Regions from separate parts of the Limosilactobacillus galli genome, predicted to be linked through region 1. Evidence: riboswitches for the same ligand, from Rfam matches in the RefSeq annotation. Region 1 holds a riboswitch; the other holds the start of a gene.
The links. Region 1 has a riboswitch for thiamine pyrophosphate ahead of cytX (putative hydroxymethylpyrimidine transporter CytX). Riboswitches for the same ligand answer to the same signal wherever they lie in the genome.

Region 1 (12,531 bases):
GAATACCATGATCTGGTAAGTCAGTTAAGCTAATCTCTAAGCGGCCTTGATCACCCCAGTTAACCGGTGAATTTCATTAAAGATAGTAGTCTTACTAAAGCCCAGGTAATCAGCGATATATCGAAGAGATCGATTTTCATGACGAAGCGTTTCGATGACAATGCGGTCTTCAAATGATAAAATAGTGGTGCCCATAAAGGTCCTTCTTTCTAATGGAATGTTGTGACGACACCATTAAAGACCTTTATGGGTTTTTCTGTCCACTAATATGTTCAACTTAAATTTTACAATCTACCATATACTAGCTTCAAACGATTTACCAAAGAAAGGATTGAGTATAATGACTGAAATCACAATTGATATCGTCCGCCACGGGGAAACCTACCTGAACCAATTGGGCCGGGCCCAGGGCTGGATCGACATGGAGCTGGACCCCCACGGTTTAGAGCAGGCCTCCGCAACCGGGAAGGCCCTGGCAGATACCTACTACAACATTATTATTTCTTCTGACCTGAAGCGGGCGGTTCAAACGCGTGACCGGATCATTAAGCACCTCAAGCACGTTCCCGACGTTGCCTACACGGACAAGACCTTCCGTGAGGTGTTCTTCGGCTACTTCGAAGGGCTCGATTCTGAAGCCAACTGGCGGACCATTGCCGTTCAGCATGGCTACCAGGACCACGATGACATTATCCGTCACGAGAGCCTGAAGTCCGGCCGGAACATGATGCACGACATGGACCCAACTGGTCAGGCGGAGAGCTACGACGAGATTATTGCTCGTTGGCGCCGGGGTCTTAAGACGTTGGTCAATAAGGCCGACGATGGTGACCGGGTCCTGCTTGTTACCCATGGAACATTTATTCGAACGATCGCCGATGCCCTCGGGGTCGACACTGTTGGCAACTTCCCAACAAACGCCGGGGTAACCACGATTACGGCCAATGAGAATGGGGCCAAGATGGTTGAATACAACAAAAAATTCTAAATCATAATCCGGGACATTAACCAGATCCCGTGGATTAAAATAACCGTTCAAAATCTCGTCAGGAAATTTTGAACGGCTATTTTGTTTGGTTGCAAAGTCTTATACCTATTAGTCAGCAAGCACGCGTTGGATATCCTTATCAGTGGTGACAAACTGCTTCCAGCGGGCGGCAACATTTTCAAAGGAGTACCTGGCGGCAACTTCCTGGGCGTGGTCGGCGTAGGATTCTAGGGTAGCGGGATTGCTGAGGAGTTCGTCGAGAACCGTGTACAGGGCGTGGAGATCCCCCTCCGGCAGCAGGCGGCCGCTAACCTGGTCCTTAATAATCTCGGCGGGACCGTAGTTGATGTCGTAGCTGATTGCCGGGCAACCATGTCCCTGGGCCTCCAGCAGGGCCATCGCAAAGCCCTCGTATGAGCTGGTCAGCACTTCGATCTGGGCGGTTTCGTAGACCTTAGTGAGATCATGCTGGTAGCCGCAGAAGTGGATGTAGTCCTCGGCATGATTGTCCTGGACGAGCTTTCGCAACGAATGAGAGGTGGCGTAGTTGTTCCACCCATCATCGTAGCCATAGATCTTCAAGTCAACCTCGGGGTGCTTCTGTCGCAGGGTGATCACCGTGTTGATCAGGTGATCGAGCCGCTTGACGTTGGTTAGCCGGGCGACCGCTACCAGCTGCCCCGGCGTCCGCTGACTGAACGGAATCTTCTTTTGCAGTTGCGTGTCGGGAATGTAGGTGACCGGGATACCGTAGCTGGCCTTGGTGGCGAAACGCTTGCCGGCATCAGCGGCCTCCTGCTGGGTGGCCGAAATCAGGCCGGAAAGGTGGTGGTCAGCCAGTGCTTGCTTGACCGGCTCGTAGACGGCAAACAACTTACCGTTGGGTTGGCCGTTCTTGGTGAAGGCGGAGTGGAAGACCTGGTAGCGGGGCAGATCCTCCTTCATCAACGTGAATGCCTTGAGCGTGTAATCGGAACGGTCGCTGATGAAGACGGCCCGGTCATCGGCAGCTGCCAGCCGGTCCATGAAGTAGGCCCGCAACTCGTCCTCGCTGTCGAATTCCCACAGTTGACCCTGGTCATGAAGCTGGATCAGGCAGAGAACGGGGACGTTGCCCTCGCCACCGCGGTAATGGTAGGTGATTTTAGGACGTCCTTGGCCATCATAGTATTGCCGAGTGACCACCCGGGCCTTGTCTTCGAAGAACTCGGTATAGGTCAGGCAGCCGTTGTCGTAGTAATCCCGCCGGTCGGTGAAGCCGAACTTGTCGCGGTAGTCGACATAGTAGAGCCGGTCGTTATTGAAGTGGGCGATGATTCGCTGCTTGCCGTCCCGGCTGGCGACAAGGTTGTTGACTGTCAGTCCGGGCTGGTGGAGGAGGCGGTTAACCAGGGCTTGGTCATTGTTTGCATACTGAAAAGGCAGTTGCTGGAAATATTCGAAGAGGTTGATGACCCGACCGGTGAAGCCCAGCTTCTCGGCGGCCTCGTGGTGGGCCCAGTTATACTGCAGGGTGACGATCTTGGAATCGAGTTTGAGGCAGTCGAAGATGTGCATCCGCTTGACCTGGGCCAGCTCAATGACCGACGTCAGCATGTCTTCGCGACTGGTAAAAAAGTAAAACATTGGCTTTTTCCTTTCTGATTTGAATCGTTTTAATTGTTTAAAATTATAACCGATTTTGGGGACGGCACGGTGCCGGGATGGCGGCTTTTACTAATAATTTAAAGAGGGGACAAACGGCAACGCATCCTTGACAAATTTAACAATCATGTTAAGTTAAGAGTGTGATTGAACAAACGGGGAGCTTGCAGACAGGCTGAGAGGAGACTGAGCGTCTCGACCCAATGAACCTGATTTGGATAATGCCAACGTAGGAATTAATAGAGCGACCAGGATCATAAAAATGACCTGGCCGCTTTTTTGCGTGTTATCCACATCTGAAATTAGAAAAGGATGGTGGAAGTTTTGCAACGACAAACAAATTTGACGGAGAACGGACTGATCTGGTGCGGGGCCGGGATCTCAATCGCCGAGATCCTGACCGGGACCTACCTGGCGCCGCTGGGACTATGGAAAGGACTGGCGGTGATCATCGTCGGGCACATCATCGGCTGCCTTTTGCTGTTCCTCTCCGGGGTGATCGGCGGGCAACGGCGGCTCAGTGCGATGAATGCTGCCAAGATCAGCTTTGGCCAGCAGGGCAGCAAGTTCTTTGCTCTGCTTAACGTCCTCCAGCTGGTGGGCTGGACCGGGATCATGATTTACGACGGGGCGGTCGCGGTCAACGGGATTTGGCACTTTGGCCAGGCAATCTGGGCAGTCGTCATCGGCATCCTGATTGTCGTCTGGCTGCTGGTTGGGATCCGGCACCTGCGCTACTTCAACATTGTGACGATTAGTATCCTGCTGATTCTGACCGCCATTCTCTGCGGCGTGATCTTCGCCCATCACCAGGTGAGTCCAGCCAGCGGGCACTTCACCTGGGCGCAGGGGATGGAACTGGTGATCGCAATGCCATTGTCATGGCTGCCGCTGATCAGTGACTACACCAGTGCTGCCCAACGGCCGGTGGCGGCTAGTGGTGTCGGTGCCTTGGTTTACGGCTTGACAAGCTGCTGGATGGCCTTCATCGGCCTGGGTGCGGCACTGTTGACCAATGATATTAACATTGCCACAATTATCCTGCGGGCTGGCCTGGGCAGTGCCGGACTGATCATCGTGGTCTTCTCGACCGTGACGACAACCTTTATGGACGCCTACTCGGCCGGGGTGTCTGCCGAGACGATTGTTCCCCGCTGGTCAGGCACCGCGACGGCCATCGTGGCGACGGTTCTCGGAACGATTGGGGCGCTGACGTTGCCGATGGACAATTTCAGCAACTTCCTCTACCTGATTGGCTCGGTTTTCGCTCCGATGATTGCCATTCAGATCACCGACTGCTTTATCCTCCACGTCGACCGGCACCAGCAGAGTTACTCCTGGCGCAACCTGATCATCTGGCTGGTTGGATTTGCCCTGTACCGCTGGCTGATGACGATTTCCTGGCCGCTGGGGAGCACGCTCCCGACGATTGCGGCGGTGATTGTCTTGACCTGGCTGGTCGCCTGGTTTAGCAAGCGCGGGCGTGTTGAAAGAGCATAATAATAATCGAATTTACAATGAGAAACTCGGTACCGTTTAATTGCGACGGTACCGAGTTTCTTTATTAGTGCCTTTAGGCCTGGTTGAGTACGCGAGCGAAGCGAGTGTGCGAAACAAAAAACCACCTGCTTTGCGGGTGGGCGACAAATATTATATAAATAAAAACCTCTTTTGCCTTAAAATGTAGGTGTTCAAGCCAAAATTAATAAGGGAAAAGAGGTTATTTAAATATGGCTAATAAGTTAAATAGATTAGCCCATACAAAGTGGCTATGTAAGTACCACATCGTATTCATTCCAAAGTATAGACGGAAAATAATTTATAATCAATATCGACGAGATTTACAAGATTACATTAGGCTGTTATGTCAATATAAAGGTGTAAAGATCATTGAAGGGCATATGATGCCGGATCACGTACATCTGTTGTTAAGCATTCTACCGGAGTTGAGCGTATCGCAATTTATGGAATATTTGAAAGGGAAAAGCTCATTGATGATGTTTGATCACCACGCTAACTTAAAATATAAGTTCGGCAATCGACATTTTTGGGCAGAAGGCTATTACGTTAGTACAGTAGCCTTGAATGAGTTCACAATTCGGAAGTACATTCGAGATCAAGAAAAACATGACCAGGTAGTAGATAAACTAACAACGGTTGAGTATTCCGACCCTTTTAAGGGTAGGTGAAGTAATAACAACACTGCTTAAAGCAGTAGCGAAGTAGTCAGAGCATTTTGGCTTGGACGAAGGAAAAGCCAGCGCCTTGAGACGCTGGCTTATCTTTGCGGCTTATAGCCGCTGTGCAAACCACCCGTTTTACGGGTGGTTATGATTTAGTTGATAGAGTGGTGGAAGGTTTGCTGGTAGAATTTGCGGGCAACCAGCTCAGGGGTTGCTACGAGGTACCTGCTGATCTGTGCGCCGTTCTCGTCCATGACCTGGTCAATATCATCTGGGGAGAGTTGACATGCTTGGTAGAAACGGATCATTTCTTGGCGGAATTCTTCTTCATTTGGCATTATCTAGGCCACCTTTACTAATACTTGCTGGTTCTGATCGACGTGAAGCTGGACTCGCTGCCGGGCCTTGAGCTGCCCCTGGAGAATCATGGCGGCGATCTTGCTGGTGATCAGCTGGTCAATGCCGCGCTGCAGTGGTCGTGCGCCCTTAGCGGGATCGGCGTACCGGTCGACAATGTATTCCAGGACCGATTGATCCCAGTCCAGGGTGATATTCTTTTCCAGTAATAGTTGCCGCTTTTGGCCGAGCAGGAGGTCAGCGATCTTTACCAGGCTGTCTTGGGTCAGCGGGTTGAAGATCACCGTCTTGGTCAGGCGGTTGATAAATTCGGGGGCAAAACGCTCCTCCATCGCCCGCTGGATGATGTCGCGATTGATCCGGTTGGTTTCCGTACTGCTCGTGGCCCCGAAGCCGACTTGGTTGCGGAAGACCTTATCGGCACCAATATTGGAAGTCATGATGATAATTGTGTGGCTGAAGTCGGCGTGAAGTCCCATTCCGGGGAGGAAGCTGCCGTCGTCCATAATGCCGAGGAGGAGGTTGAAAATTGCGCTGTTAACCTTTTCGATCTCATCCAGCAGGATGCAGCAGTGGGGATGGCTGACCACGCCCCGATAGATATCAGTTGAGAGGCTCGCTACCCCCATGGTTGAGAGGTAATCTGGCATGTTGAAGCGGAGGAGGGCTTTATCGGTCCCGAATACCTCCAGGGCTAGCTGCTTAGCGGTTTCCGTCTTCCCGGTCCCGGTGATCCCGGCAAAGAAGAAAGTGCCGATCGGTGCCCCGGGCTTGCTGAGCCCCGCCTTGGCCACCATCAAGGACTGGGTCAGACCATCGATCGCCTCATCCTGACCGATCACGTGCTGCTTCAGACGTTGAGCAAGAGTCAGGATGGAAGCTTCGTTAGCTGTCCGTTCCCGCTGGGCCTTGGCTACGTCAGTCTTGCTGAGCGGCCGGCCGATGATCTCTTCGGCCGCGCTGACAATGTCGTTGACGGTCACCTTGGTGTGGTAACGGTGCTTGGTGCGGTCATTTCTTGCCAGGGCGAACTGGTCCTGCAGGCTGTCCAGTTGCTTCTTAAGCTGGTCGACCTGGGCGGTGTTGAGGCTCTTTTGCTCCGCTTGGTGCAACTTAGTGCGTAGTTCAGTGAGGCGCTGAACGTAGGAGTCTTTAGCAGCTGAGCCCTGGTCATGGTGCATTTTAACCAGCGCCCCAGCGTTATCGAGGATTGTCAGGGCCGAGTCAGGCAGGGCAACGTCAACGTAGGTCTGGGCAAGATCGACGGCCAGCTGGCACGCAGCGACAGAGTAGTTGACGTGGTAGTAGTTTTCATATGGCGTGATGGACCGCTTAATCACCGCATCGGTCTGCGGGACAGTCAACGGCTTCACCGTAATATTTTCAAAGCGCCGCATCAATGCTTTATCTTTACTGAAGAAGACCTGGGCCTCCAGTGGCGTGGTAGCCCCGATCAGCTGGAGGTCACCACGGGCCAGTGCCGGTTTCAGCATGTTGATGATGCCGGAGCCAGCGTGAAAACGAAGATTCTGGATCTCATCGAGGAAGAGGATGACGTCCTTCTCGGCGGATAACTCGGCAAGGAGCTGGTTGATAACTTCGATAGCCCAACCAGAGAACATCAGCTTGGAAAACTTGTCGGGATCCAGGGCGATGATCCGCTTGCCTGCCAGGGATGGCAGTTTTCCTTCGGCAATGCGGGTGGCGACTCCTTCCGCGATGGCCGTTTTTCCGACCCCGGCTGGTCCGACTAAAAGGGCATTGGACTTTTGCCGCCGGTTAAGAATCAGGGCGAGGTGGTCAATCTCATCCTGCCGACCTACCACTGGCGCCAGTTTGTGCTCCCGGGCCAGCTTGGTCAGGTCCCGACCGTATTCCTGGAGGAGAAAGTGGTCGCCGCGGTCAAGCTGGTGCATCAGACTATTGTAGTGGTGTTCCCGGCGCTTGCGATCAGCCGTGTGCTCGCCATCGGCAAACCGAAACTGGTTGAGTTTATCCTGGACAATGTTGGTGTATGCTTGGGCGTAGAAACTCCGGTACTTGAGAATGAGGAGCTTGAGGAGGAGCCAAAAGGCATTGCTGTCCTGAAGGTCAACGATGCCGACCAGGATGCCCTGGGTTTGGATGACGTCGCTCTCCTGTTGATCGACGAGGGCTTTACCATACCTTAGGCCGTGAAGAACGTAGTCGGAAACGGTGTATTGCCGGTCCGCAATCATGATCAGGTGCTTACCGGGTTCATTGATCAATGGCACTGGATCCTTCTTAATCCGATCCTCAAACGGAGCACTATCACTCATTCCAGCATAATGAAGGGACGGGTCCGCCGCATCGTGTTTTTCAACGTGGCGGGCTTTATCGAGCTCCCGGCGGACATCGATCCAACTGATGTGACGGTCAAGGAGCGCGGTGCCGGCCCCCGTGTCGTTGATTTTGGTAAAGGCCAGCACAAGGTCTTCGGTCGATAGCGCCGCAGCATGGTGGGCGTCCGCAACCTTCTTAGCGGTGGCAAATGCTGCTTGTCCTTGGTATGTTAAGCTGAAATTCTCCATAAAATGGTCCCTCCTGAGAAGTAATTCGTATAATATCTCCAACGGCATCAAAATATCATGGAAGAACTTATGAGATATTTCAATGACAATTATTACTATATCACAGGGTCGCCAAAAAAGTATTACTTTTTCAGGAAAAATCTAAAAATATCTCATAGATTTTTGCGGCGGCGTGGGGTATATTTAATAGTGGAGGTGATTTTTTGGATTTAGAGAAAATTATTCTCGAGTTGCAATCAAGAGTCCTTTATTTAAGTGAAAAGGTTGACCAATTGAGCAGCCGGGTCGATGAACTAGCGGCTGATGAGGTGCCGGCGGATCCGACTAGCAATACTCAGTCAGCATCGACTCGTAAAACTAAAATCAAGGGTAAGATTTCTAAAAATGAACTGGTAGCTGGCGTCAAGGCGGCTTTGGCGGGGCAGATCCCAGCAAATAACATTCGGAAGGGAACCCGCCGGGAAGGCTCCGGTATCATCATTTCCAACGGTGACCGGCAGCTCAAGCTTTGCCTGCGGGGCTCTGGCTACTATGGCAAGGAAGACGTCAGCGAACGAATGGAGTACACGGGTTTCTCAACCATTAACGAAGCCACCATTATGGATGAAGATGGCCGGATGAATTATGATTTCTTCGTGTTCGGCATCAACCACAGCGATGATCCCGACCAACCACATGTGGAGTTCTTCGTTTTTGACCAGGCCCAGTTTAAGCACCTGCTGGAGCAGAAGAAGGCTAACGGTGCCAACCGTGTTTACTACTTCTACTTCGGAGAAACGACGGATGGTCATTACATCGACGACCGCGAGCGCGATAAGACTGTACTGGTTGATGACGAGCACGGTAACTGGGACGCGGTTGTTCGGCAGTACAATAAATAAGATATGGTGATTTTGATGAATAATGAGCAATATGAGAAAGCGCCAAATAATGCGGCAGTAATCAGTGAAGCTGAGAGCTTCAAGCCAATAACATATAGCAATAAAAGATACCCAGCAGTTGAGGCTTTTGAAACTCCTTATGAGGATGTTGCATACGCTAAATTAGTAATTAATGAATATGGCCACCATGATTACGTAGCGATTGGTCTGAATCCTAAGGGCGATTTGAAACAATCAAAGATAGATTATCTTCTCAAAAACGCAGGGAAAAAGCCCTTACTTGATCCTAGGGGTGTTTGGAGTAAGACAATTAAGGCGATAAAAAGAATTGATCCTGATCTACGTTATCTATACATGCTGGATATCATTCCATTGCGAACACCGAATCAAGAGACCATTGGCAAAAAAATAATTTCTGAAATGAAGGACGATGCGCTGGACGCCAACCTTAAATTTATTAAGTGGTTTATCAAAAAAACTTCTATTCGGGGTATTTTACTAAGTACAGGTATACCGCAATTCTCAAAAGGACTTCCAAAAGAACTCTCAAAAGAATTTAAAGATAAAGTTCGTAAGATGCAGCAGAAAATTATCGATGATAATCATCCCAAAATCTACTTTAGTATGATTACGATTACTGGTGGCAGTTTCTTCTGTAGCTTTTCACAAAATACAACCAAGATAATTTCATATGCAGATCTTGTCCAAGGACTCCAGGATGAATGTAAAATTCAATCAGAAGAGACTGACCTAACAGATGTGGATCTCAAGTTTGAAGATGGCTATATCATTTATAGTGATAAAGAAATCCGTAATAAGAAAATTGAGATCAACAAAGATGTTCAAAACATTTGGAATGATGACAAGGCTAAATAAATACCGATCCCGGCGACAGCGTTAATTAAACCGCCCAGTCATGCCCGGTTATGGTATAGTTAAGGTAATTCTTTTAGCAAAGTGAGGGAGAAAAAATGGCTAAGTACACAGTTGAATTAAGTGAAGAAGATTTGCAAATGATCAAGGACTGCCACTCCAAGAACCCTTCTATCATGAAGGCCATGGAGGAAGCCAAGAAGGTTGAAGACTAAGCCTTGACTGTAAGGACGCACTCAAATGGGTGGGTCCTTTTTTGTTTCTATCACCAGAAGCCGGACCCAATATAGTATAATTAGATCGTAAGCAATATCACCTGAACACTGAGGGGGAATGCCTAAATGGAATATGTAGGAAAGTCGCCTGAACTCTGGGCAGCAATTGACAGAGAAGAACAACGTCAGCAGGATACGATCGAACTGATCGCGTCGGAAAACATTGTCTCAAAGGAAGTGCGCGAGGCACAGGGATCCGTCCTGACCAACAAGTACGCGGAAGGATACCCCGGCAAGCGTTACTACGGTGGATGCCAGTACATTGACCAGGTTGAACAGCTGGTCATCGATTACGCTAAGCAATTGTTCGGGGCCGAATACGTCAACGTGCAGCCGCACTCCGGCTCTCAGGCCAACATGGCGGTCTACCAGGCCCTCCTCAAGCCCGGTGACAAGATCCTCGGAATGGGGATGGACGCTGGTGGTCACCTGACTCACGGTGCCAAGGTCAACTTCAGCGGGAAGGTCTACCAGTCCTTCAGCTACGGCTTGGATCCGGAAACCGAATTGCTGGACTACGATCAGATCCGCGCAATTGCGGAAAAAGTTCAACCCCAGCTGATCGTGGCAGGGGCCTCGGCCTACAGCAAGATCATCGACTGGCAGCAGTTCCGTGAAATTGCTGATGAGGTTGGTGCCTACATGATGGTCGACATGGCCCACATCGCCGGGCTGGTCGCCACGGGTGCCCACCCGAGTCCGGTTCCGGTGGCCGACGTGGTAACCACCACGACCCACAAGACTTTGCGGGGCCCACGGGGCGGGATGATCCTCTCCAAGTCAGCTAAATTAGGGAAGAAGATCAACTCGGCCCTCTTCCCGGGAACTCAGGGTGGCCCGCTGGAACACGTGATCGCGGGGAAGGCCCAGGCATTCTATGAGGACCTGCAGCCGCAATTCACCGACTACATCAACCAGGTCGTAAAGAACGCGGCCGCCATGGCTGACGAATTTACCAAGTCCGATACCGTGCGGGTTGTCTCCGGGGGAACCGAGAACCACCTGATGATCATCGACATCACCAAGACCGGGCTCACTGGGAAAGAAGCTCAGGACCTGCTGGATTCGGTTCACATCACGACCAACAAGGAGTCGATTCCAAACGACCAGCGGAGCCCATTTGTCACCAGTGGTTTGCGGATCGGGACGCCGGCAATTACTAGCCGGGGCTTCAAGGAAGCTGATGCTCGGCAGGTAGCCGACCTGATTGTCAAGCTCCTGAACAACTCGACAGACCAGGCAGTCATTGACGATGTCGCGGCCCAGGTCCACAAATTGACAACTAAACACCCAATTACTGAATAGGATAAACGACCGGCAGCAGATAAAGTTGGCGGTCGTCTTTTGTACTGATGCGATGAGGGATCACGTTTTTAGCACAAGGCCGCGCCTCTAGCCCGATGATGTGATACAATAACTATGAATGCTGTAAAACAGCAGCAGATCTAATCAGGCCCGGGTGCGGCCCAGCGGTGATCGCCTGACCGCTTAAAATTCTAATCAGAATAGCACTTAGTTAAGATACAAAGGAGAGTTTTGACATGATTCAAACAATCGATTTGAAAAAGGGTATGGTCTTTGAACGTGATGGTAAGCTGTTAAAGGTTCTGCAAATCAACCACCACAAGCCAGGTAAGGGTAACACGCTGATGCAGATGGACATCCAAGACCTGCGTTCCGGTTCCATCGTTCACACCACGATGCGTCCTTCCGAAAAGGTTGAACAAGTTAACGTTGACAAGCGTTCTGCTCAATACCTTTACGACGAAGGTGACAACGCGGTATTCATGGACCTCGAAACTTACGACCAATACACTTTGAGCCATGACCTGCTGGGTGACGACAAGAACTACCTTGTTGAAAACATGAAGGTTACCCTGAACTTCGTCAACGGCGACATCATCGGGGTTGAACTGCCAACCACGGTTGAATTGACGGTTGCCCACACTGAACCAATGATCAAAGGTGCTACCATCGATGGTGGTGGTAAGCCTGCTACGATGAACACTGGTTTGGTTGTTAACGTTCCAGCCTTCATCAAGGACGGCGACAAGCTGATCATCAACACCACTGATGGCAGCTACAAGTCACGTGCTTAATGTGATCTTAAACATCTAAATGACGATCAATAAAATGGCTCCTGAGGCCTGGCTAGTCCAGCCTTCGGGAGCCGTTTTTTCGATTGATGAATGGGCGCGGCGGGGGTAGAATTCAGGATAGCAAGGTAAATAAGAAGGAGGCTTTTCATGCAGGGGGCACTGCACTTTTCAACAATCACGGACCAGTCAGCAATTGACAGGTTGACCAACGCAATGTTTAGCTGCCACCTCTTGATCGTGGGACAGACGGGGAGTGGCAAGACGACTTCGACCCTGTCGCTGTTGAGCCAGCTTCAGCAGCTGGACCAGACCGCAATTATTCTTGATCCCACCGGGGAATACGCGAAGCTGCCCAATGTCATCATCTACCGGCTGGGGGATAACTGTTATCTCGAGGCGGGCTGGCTGACGGTTGACCAGCTGTTGGCCGCCCTGCAGCTCCGGGTTAGCTCCTTGGTGCGGACTAAATTACGGCAGGCGATCACCGACCTCCAGATTCAGCATAATATTTATAGCGAGCAGGGAACCTACCGGCGATTGGGCAGGCGACTAGCCAGCTACCGTGAGGACGAGAATCAGTTGGGTGCCTGGGCGAGCGACTATCCACTGACCGATCTCTTTGCCCAGTTGATCGAGGAGTTCGTAATCCCGTATGCCGATGACCGGGCCGACTACACCC
Region 2 (8,283 bases), on a different contig from region 1:
TCCGAATGGTTCTTTTATTTCAAGGGACTTTTGTCACAGCCCCTTTTTTAGTCTAAGGACTGGGAGTAGACCAGTTCGTCAGTTGAGATTTGTTCATTGAGGGCGTTGGCCAGCTCCTGGGAGAGCTTCCCGGCGGCGAGATGTTCCTGAACGAAGCTGTGTTCCCACTGGAAGGCCTCGATGGAGAGGTTGGTGATGAGGTCGGCATCGAGATCCTGGCCCCGGGTAAAGAGCTGTTTCTGCTGGAAGAAGACCCGCCCGACCATCACAACTTCATTGGCATTGGTGGTGTTTTCAATTGATTGGAGGTACTTGTCCACGTTTTCGTTGACGATGGCGAGGATCTTCAGGATAGCTTGACGCTGCTGCTTGATAATCTGCAATTTTCGATTATCCTCGTCAGCGGGATTGTCCACCGTATTGAGACGATGGGGATTAAGGTGGCGCTTGCGGAAGAGCTGCCACTTGATCCGGTGCCAGAAGAGGCGGGCGAACTCGGTGAAGTTATGTTCGGGCGTCCGGCAGATTGAGCGGCTGACAAAGTGGGCATATAGACTTGCTTCCCGTTCGCTAATGGTGCCATCGGCGGTCAGCTGGTCCAGGGTTTGCATTTCGACCTTGTGGGCCCGGTTCATCAGCTGGTTGAACCGCTGTTGGTTGAACTGGTGGTACTGATTCATCTGCGTACTGAGCTGGTCAATCACGATGGCCCGTTCCCGTGAATCCTCTGCCTGAGTCCGGAGCTGGTTGATGGCGAACTGAACCGTAGTGATGAGCTGCTGGCGGAATTCTTCCGGGGTGAAGCACTGTGACTTGGCCGGCAGGATCAGCGGGTAGGCAACGGCCCCGACCAGCAGGCTGATGAGGATTACGATCGCCGCAATCAGGATCATTGAGTTACGGAAGGTAAAGGTATGGTGATTGATCATTACCGGCAGCGAAAAGGCTAACGACAGGGTGATGGTTCCATGAATTCCCCCCAGCGCCATTAAAATACTGTCACGATTAAGCTGGTCGCTGGCCGAACCGATGTTGACCAGCTTGAAGCGGACCCAGCAGTACCGCAGGAAGGTCATGATTAGGTAGAGGAGTAATGAGATGCCAAACAGGCGGCCCAGGTTGGACAGGCTGGTACTTCTGAGGACTTGGGGGAGGAGAACACCTAAGAGGACAAAGACCAGGCCGTTTAAGGCGTCACTGATGATTGTCCAGGTCGTGGTAGTGGCCATCTGGACTTTGGTGGAGGTCAGCCGCATGCGGTCGTAGAGGATACTGTGGACAACCCCAGCGGCCACGACAGCCAGGATGCCGGAGAAGTGAAGCTCCTCGGCCAGCCAGTAGACAACAATCGGTGTCATGACATTAATGGGGATGACGATCGAGCCGATGTCGACGTGGGAGCGCATCAGCCGGACACGCAGATTGATCAGTAGGATGCCGAGAATCGCTCCAAAGATGATGCCGCCGAAGAAGACGTAGACAAAGATCCACAGGCCGTGGCCAATTGAGAAGTCCCCCGAGCGGTAAGCCGCCAGGGCCAGGTCGAGGAGGACAATCCCGGAAGCATCATTGAAGAGCGACTCGTACTCCAAGGCCCCGTTGACGTTCTCGGGAACCGACATGCTGGTGGTGATCGACTTGACCGCCACCGCATCCGTTGGGGTGATGATCGCGGCCAGCATGAAGGCCAGAGCGAACGAGAAGGTCTTTGGCATGGTCAGGTGCAGGACCGTCCCGGCGATGATAACCGTTATCAGGGACAGGGTCACCGCAATTGAAAGGATCGGGCGGATGTTACGGGAGAGTGAGAAAAATGATTGATTCTGCCCGTCGTTAAACATCAATGGCGCGATGACCACCATCATGAATATTTCCGGATGCAGGGTAAAATTCGTTGCTGTGGTTGGCAGACTGGCGAGCAGGACCCCGGCAATAATTTGGTAGATCGAGAGCGGGATCTTGGGGTAGATCAGGTGAATAACGTTGGCCACGACGACCGTAGTCAACAGCAGGATGATCCCCAATAGTAAATCCAATGAAAACACCACCTTAAAAGATTCAAAATTATAGCTAGTAGACTGCGTCATTCTAGCATTGAAAACACAATTTGGGCAATATGATTCAAAAAATCGGGGCAGACGAATTACTTCGTCGGCCTCGATTCTTTGAATATAGTTATTCCCGGCCCAGCAGCATCTTAACTGCCATAGCGATGTTGTAGATGAACAACAACAGAGCGATCAGCAGGGCAAAGGTCAGCAGGATTCCAAACAGGGCGCCGGCATGGAAGGTTGCCTGGTACAAGGAGGCAATGCTCATGGTGAGGATCGCGAAGATAACGTAGAGCAAAGGGAAAAGCTGTGACCAAAAGGCCTTGCGCGCGTTTTTGCTGATAGTCGGGTCGTCGCTTGCCCGGGCAACGATCCAGACGATGAGTGGGAAGATCACCGGCAGAAATAAGATACTGAGGTAGGAAAGGGCGTTAACGATTCGGGTTGTTGTGTTACTCTGCATATTAACCATCCTTTTTTAATTTAATTATGCCTGATCACTTAGGGGAGCGCAACGATAAGAAGCTGGAGGGTGAACACCAGAATGAAGAAGATTAGCCAGTCGCGGCGAGTCAGCGGAACGCGGTGAGCGCTGGTCCGCGACTGGCCCTCCACAAAGCCGTGGCTCTCCATGGCTTGGGCCATCTGATCCGCCCACTGACTAGCGGCTAGAATTGCCTTGAAGTAGAGCCGCGGTGACCACCAGTGGAGGGTGATCCCCCGCATCTGCCCCGCAATCCGGATGAGCCGGACTTCCTGCGCAATCCGGGGAAAAAGGTTGAGGGCGGCCAGAATACCGTAGGCAAACTTGCTCGGGAGGTGGCAATTTTGTTCGAGTGACCGCACCAGTAGAAGGGCACTAGTGGTGCAGCTGACGGCCGACCCGGTCAAGACATAGACATAGAGCCGGGTTACCAGGACCCAGGCGAAGTAGACGTTGTGGCCGGGACTGAAGAAGGCGATAGTGACGAAGATCGCCAGCGCCGGCACCAGGGTAATGACGATCAGCCAGGCCAGCCGTTGCCAACGGACCCGGCGGTAAATCAGGTAGGCTAGCGCCAGAATGATGATCACCACATTACTGTAGAGGTGACTGGTGAAGGTCACTTCAAGGGTAATGATGAGGACCAAAAATAGTTTTAAGCTGGGATTCATGCCTGCACCCCCTCATAGGTCAGCTTCCCGGCACTCAGGTGAAGGTGGTAGTCCACCAGCTGGTCGAGCCCTGTCAACTGGTGACTGATGATCAGGATGGTTTGGGGCAGGGCCTGCTGACAGCGCTTGATCAGATTGAAGACGGTTGTCAGCGAATCACGATCGAGACCGGCAAAAGGTTCGTCGAGCAACAGCACCGGGTGCCCGATCATCAGCATGACCAGTAGTTGCAACTTCTTGCGCTGTCCGCCACTGAGTGAGTACACCACCCGGTCCTCCATTTCCGCCAAACCGAAGTCGCGAAGCACGTCCGTCAATCGGTCGTTAGTGAGGAGGGGCTGTCGCTGGTGATGGGCACTGAGGGTTAGCTCTTCACCTACGGTAACGTTGAGAAACTGTTCGTTAGCCTGCTGGAAGACTAGACCAACTTGGTAGTGATATTTCCCGGGTGATATTTTTTGAATATTTTTCTGGAGATAGTCAATTTCACCCTGGTAGGGGATCAGCCGAGTGAGGGCCTTGAAAAAAGTGGATTTACCCGTTCCGTTAGCTCCCGTCAATAGGGTGATCTTATTTTTCACGATTGCCAGATCGGGGATGGTAATTAGGCGGTGCTCCCCACGGTCAATTTTGACCTGTTTAAGGTTGATAATTGTCGGTGCCTTTACTGGCGGAAGGGCTACGTGAAGCGGTGCCCCGGCGGCCTCATCCGCTTGGCCAATCAAACTTTTCCCCTGCTCTGGTGAAAGGGCCGCTAATTTTCCGGCCGCAAACTGGAAGACGTGGGGGCTGAGGGCAGTGTAACCGTGACAGTCGTGGTCGGTGACTATGATCGTGCGCCCCGGCTGGGCAGCTTGCCACCGTCCCAGTTGCTTAATCAAAAATTGGCGATTAGCCTCATCAATTGCGGCAAAGGGCTCGTCTAAGAGGAGCAAGTCGGGGTGCATGGCCACAACCACTGCCAGGGCGATCCTTTGCTGCTGACCGCCGGAGAGGGTGGTGATTGTTTGATCGAGCAGGTCGCTGATCTGGCAAAAGGCGCTGGCTTCTTGAATCCGGGCTTGAATCTGCGCGGCGGCCACTTGACAATTCTCAAGGGTGAATTCGAGCTCGTGTCGTGGGGTGTCCATGGCAAACTGCATGGCCGGATCCTGAAAGAGCATTCCCATCCGGATGGGGTGACGGTTGATCGTTGCCCGTCTAATCTGGCCAGCAGTTACCTGTCCGCCATACTTCGGCAGCAGTCCGGCGATCAGCCTGAGCAGGGTGGATTTTCCGCAGCCAGAAGGACCGGTAATCAGGGAAACCTCACCGCAACCAACGGTCATATCCAGGTTGCGGATGACGGACCGCTGGTGTTCGAATTGAAAGCTGAGTTGTTCAACACTGATAGCCTCCATTGGCCTACCTCCGAATAACATGGGCACGTTCAAGCATGTTGATGATCAGCTTGTTCAATACCCCGGTAAAGAAGAAGATGGAGATGAGGCGGACGATGATCATGACCACCAGCATCTGACCGGCAAAGTGGCTATAACCGTTGCGGAACCAGTCCCAGGCAAAGGTGACGATGGTCGTCATGATGGTTACCATGATGATGGTCAGCCAGTTATAAATCCGGTATCCGGTTAAGGTGAAACCCAGTTCGGTTCCCACCCCCTGGACGGCACCGGAGATCAGGGTAGCGGCTCCCCACTGATCACCAAGGAACATCTCAACAGCGGCCCCTAAGAACTCGCCGAGGAATGAAGCCCCGGGAAGCCGGAACATGAAGCCGGCGAGCGGTCCCGCCATGCACCAGATACCCATGGTAATATCATTGGCCATGGGGCCGTAACCTACCGGGGTCAGTAGGAGGGTAAGACCATTGTAGAGGAACCCCGCCGCATAGTAGATTACCCCGAAAATAATGCCGATGAGGGCGAGCAGGATGATGTCGCGCAAGTGAAAAACTTTCTTCATAATAGAGATACTCCTTAAAATAAATTGGATGAGGGCAAATAAAAAGCCCACAATGAAAGACATCATGGGATACGGATAGTTCTATTCAACGAAATTTTACCGAATCTTCCTCCGCTGGTATTAGCCAGGTCAGGTTCAATGGGTATTATCTCAGCCGGATGGCACCCCAGACATCGTATTAATCCTACCACTTATGATACATAAATCGCCCTTGAATTTCAAATGGTGAAAGGGCGTGCAGAAATTTGGCGGAACAGGTACAATGAAAATTGATTAAAAACAAAGGTCGAGGAAAATGTCTGAATTAGTTTCAATTGTCTTATTGATTGTTATCGGGATCCTGGCAGGGATCACCAGTGCTGCCGCTGGCCTGGCCTCGCTGGTTTCGTACCCGTCGCTTTTGGCGATGGGCCTCTCACCGGTGATGGCCAACGTTACCAGCTGTTTTTCAACCGTGGCCAGCGGGTATAGCTCGGTCGTGGCCTCTGCGCGCGAGCTCCGCAATAACCGTAAACAGATGTGGATCATGATTCCCGTAGTCCTGACCGGGGCAATCATCGGGGCCCTCCTGCTCTTTGCTTTGCCCGGCAAGTGGTTCCAGGACCTGGTGCCGGTCTGCATCGGCCTGGCAGGGATCATTCTGATGATGCCGCATAAGCCGTGCCAGGCCCACCCGGAGCTGATTCAGAACAGCCGGGCATCTGGCCGGTCTCGCCTGCACCGCTTCATGGCCTGGGTTGGAATCTTTATCGTGGGGATCTACTCCGGCTACTTCAATGCTGGGGCGGGAGTCATGATGCTGACCCTGCTGACGGTGGTCAACCGTGGGCAGACATTTGCGGTCAACAACGCCCTGAAGAACGTGGCCATGACGGCAACGAACACGATGGCGGCTATTATCTTCGCTATTGAGGCCACCATTCGCTGGCACTATGTTCTGCCGTTGTTCATCGGGAACATCATCGGCGGAATCCTGGGGCCGATTATCGTCCGCCACCTGCCCGGTCGGCTGATGCAGATCATTGTTGGCGCCGGGGCGCTGATCCTGGCGGTATCACTGGTCATTAAAAATATGATATGAGGTTAAAATAATGTCAAGTCGTACCTTTCAAAACCTGAACGATGAGAAAAAGCAACGGATCACCGCGGCCCTGCTGACTGAATTTAGTCAGCATAACCTGCCGGATGCCGAGGTGGCCCGGATTATCAAGCAGGCCAAGATCTCCCGGGGCGCATTCTACAAGTACTTTACGGACCTTGCAGATGCCTACCTATACCTGTTTACAGTGGTGATGGCCAAGATCCATGCACCGATTACTGACCGGGGCGATCACTTAACCGCCGAGGACTATTACCAGATGGTCGCCAAGTTTGTCGACCGGGTTCATACCAGTCCTTACTATGCCTGTATTCGTCGCCACTTTCTGACTAATGAAGGGGTCCTGCCGGAACGGCAAACGGCGGAACCGCGCAATGAAACCGAATGGGCGGTAATGACGCTTTGCCATGCCACCATCAATGAGTGCCTCCAGGATCCTGCCAGGCGGGGTGCGGCCTTGACCAGGCTGAAGCACACCCTGGAAAAAATCCTGAGCTAAAAAAAGCTGCCGACGATCAATTTGATCGTTGGCAGCTTGCTTTTTTCTAGTGTTCTTTGAACAGGTTCGTCAGGTGGTTCATGAAGACCTTCAGGTAACGTTCCTTGTCTACGTTGATGGCAACCTTAACGTTCGGGTTCGGGTCGTTCAGCTTGGAGTTGTCACCGATGATTCGCGCGTAGTATGGGCCTTCTTCGTAGACACACTTAACGAAGAGACTCAACGTGGTGACGAAGGATGGGTCGATGCCGACACCGACAGCCAGTGGGTCGTGGATGGCACAACCGTTCTTGTCGATGTCCAAGTTGTAGTAGGCATCGATGTAGAAGTCGGTGATGTCAGCGTAGGCCTTACCAGCCTTGGTGCCCAGGTTACGCCACTGCTGGGTTTCCTTCTTGGTCAGCAGGGTCCGTAGGGTAACGTCCAGGCCCACCATCGTCAGCGGCAGGTCAGAGGTCAGTACCTCGTTAGCCGCTTTTGGATCTTGATTAATGTTGGCTTCGGCAACTGGGGTAACGTTCCCCTCAACCGTCAGAGCACCACCCATGAAGGTAACATTGCCGATCAGGTGGGCAATTTCAGGGTCCTTCTTAAGAGCGGCAGCCAGGTTGGTCATCGGGCCAGTTGGGATGATGATCAGGTCCTTGCCGTACTTGTGAGCGGCATCGATGTAGAAGTCAACACCAGACTCTTCTTCAACGCTCCGGCTTGGAGCAGGCAGTTGCACTTCCCCGATCCCGTTGTTTCCGTGAATGTCCTTGGAAACCTGCATAACATCGAAGTGGTCCGTGGTGCTTGAGTGTGGCAAGCCCTTGAATACTGGAATATCAGTGTGACCTAACAGTTCCAATAGCTTCAGACTGTTTTCGGCACAGACATCGAGCAGGTTGTTACCATAGGAGCTGACGATCCCGATCAGGTCAACTTCTGGGTCGGCCAGGGCATAGGCGATTGCCAAAGCGTCATCGACACCGGTATCCAGATCAAGAATCATTTTTCGTTTAGCCATATTAGTCCCTCCAAGATTAACTAAAATTTACTATCTACCTTTTCTATAATAAATTAGTTTTTTGTTAAACACAATAGGCAAAGCAGTAAATATGGTAGCGCTTTATTAAAATTTTAATTATCTAAGAAAATGTTATAATGGTTAAACAAAAAACAAGAAAGCGAGGTCCGTATTAATGACGGAAGAAAGCTATGATGTAACGATTATCGGTGGCGGTCCGGCTGGGATGTTCGCCGCCTTCTATTGCGGCCTGCACGAACTGCACGCACAGCTGATCGAAAGCCTGCCGCAGCTAGGCGGACAGGTGGCAGCATTGTATCCTGAGAAGCAGATCTGGGATGTCGCTGGCCTGGCAGGCGTCACCGGACAGGAACTTGTTGATCGCCTGAAGGACCAGCTGACCGTGGCTCCGATCGACCAGTTTTTAAACGAGACTGTCGATGATGTCGTCAAGGAAGATGACGGTACCTTCACCATCAAGACGGCGCAGCGGATCTCCCACTCCAAG

Region 2: another riboswitch for thiamine pyrophosphate. It lies ahead of QOS10_RS08540 (ECF transporter S component); the one in region 1 lies ahead of cytX (putative hydroxymethylpyrimidine transporter CytX).

What each region holds. Positions count from the first base shown of each region.
Region 1 covers NZ_CANCWK010000024.1:11,588-24,118, reverse strand. Annotated here, with positions in the region: partial or broken gene QOS10_RS06010 (helix-turn-helix domain-containing protein) at 1-195, opposite strand, end outside; gene QOS10_RS06005 (histidine phosphatase family protein) at 341-988, shown strand; gene QOS10_RS06000 (glycosyltransferase) at 1,097-2,614, opposite strand; TPP riboswitch at 2,779-2,885, shown strand; gene cytX (putative hydroxymethylpyrimidine transporter CytX) at 2,948-4,132, shown strand; gene tnpA (IS200/IS605 family transposase) at 4,363-4,821, shown strand; gene QOS10_RS05985 (hypothetical protein) at 4,968-5,153, opposite strand; gene QOS10_RS05980 (AAA family ATPase) at 5,157-7,724, opposite strand; gene QOS10_RS05975 (hypothetical protein) at 7,928-8,605, shown strand; gene QOS10_RS05970 (hypothetical protein) at 8,621-9,481, shown strand; gene glyA (serine hydroxymethyltransferase) at 9,820-11,058, shown strand; gene efp (elongation factor P) at 11,295-11,852, shown strand; gene QOS10_RS05955 (ATP-binding protein) at 12,000-12,531, shown strand, end outside.
Region 2 covers NZ_CANCWK010000055.1:29-8,311, forward strand. Annotated here, with positions in the region: gene QOS10_RS08520 (cation:proton antiporter) at 48-2,036, opposite strand; gene QOS10_RS08525 (DUF4870 domain-containing protein) at 2,176-2,514, opposite strand; gene QOS10_RS08530 (energy-coupling factor transporter transmembrane component T family protein) at 2,553-3,206, opposite strand; gene QOS10_RS08535 (ATP-binding cassette domain-containing protein) at 3,203-4,606, opposite strand; gene QOS10_RS08540 (ECF transporter S component) at 4,611-5,168, opposite strand; TPP riboswitch at 5,258-5,347, opposite strand; gene QOS10_RS08545 (sulfite exporter TauE/SafE family protein) at 5,464-6,249, shown strand; gene QOS10_RS08550 (TetR/AcrR family transcriptional regulator) at 6,260-6,766, shown strand; gene QOS10_RS08555 (nucleoside hydrolase) at 6,813-7,775, opposite strand; gene QOS10_RS08560 (NAD(P)/FAD-dependent oxidoreductase) at 7,951-8,283, shown strand, end outside.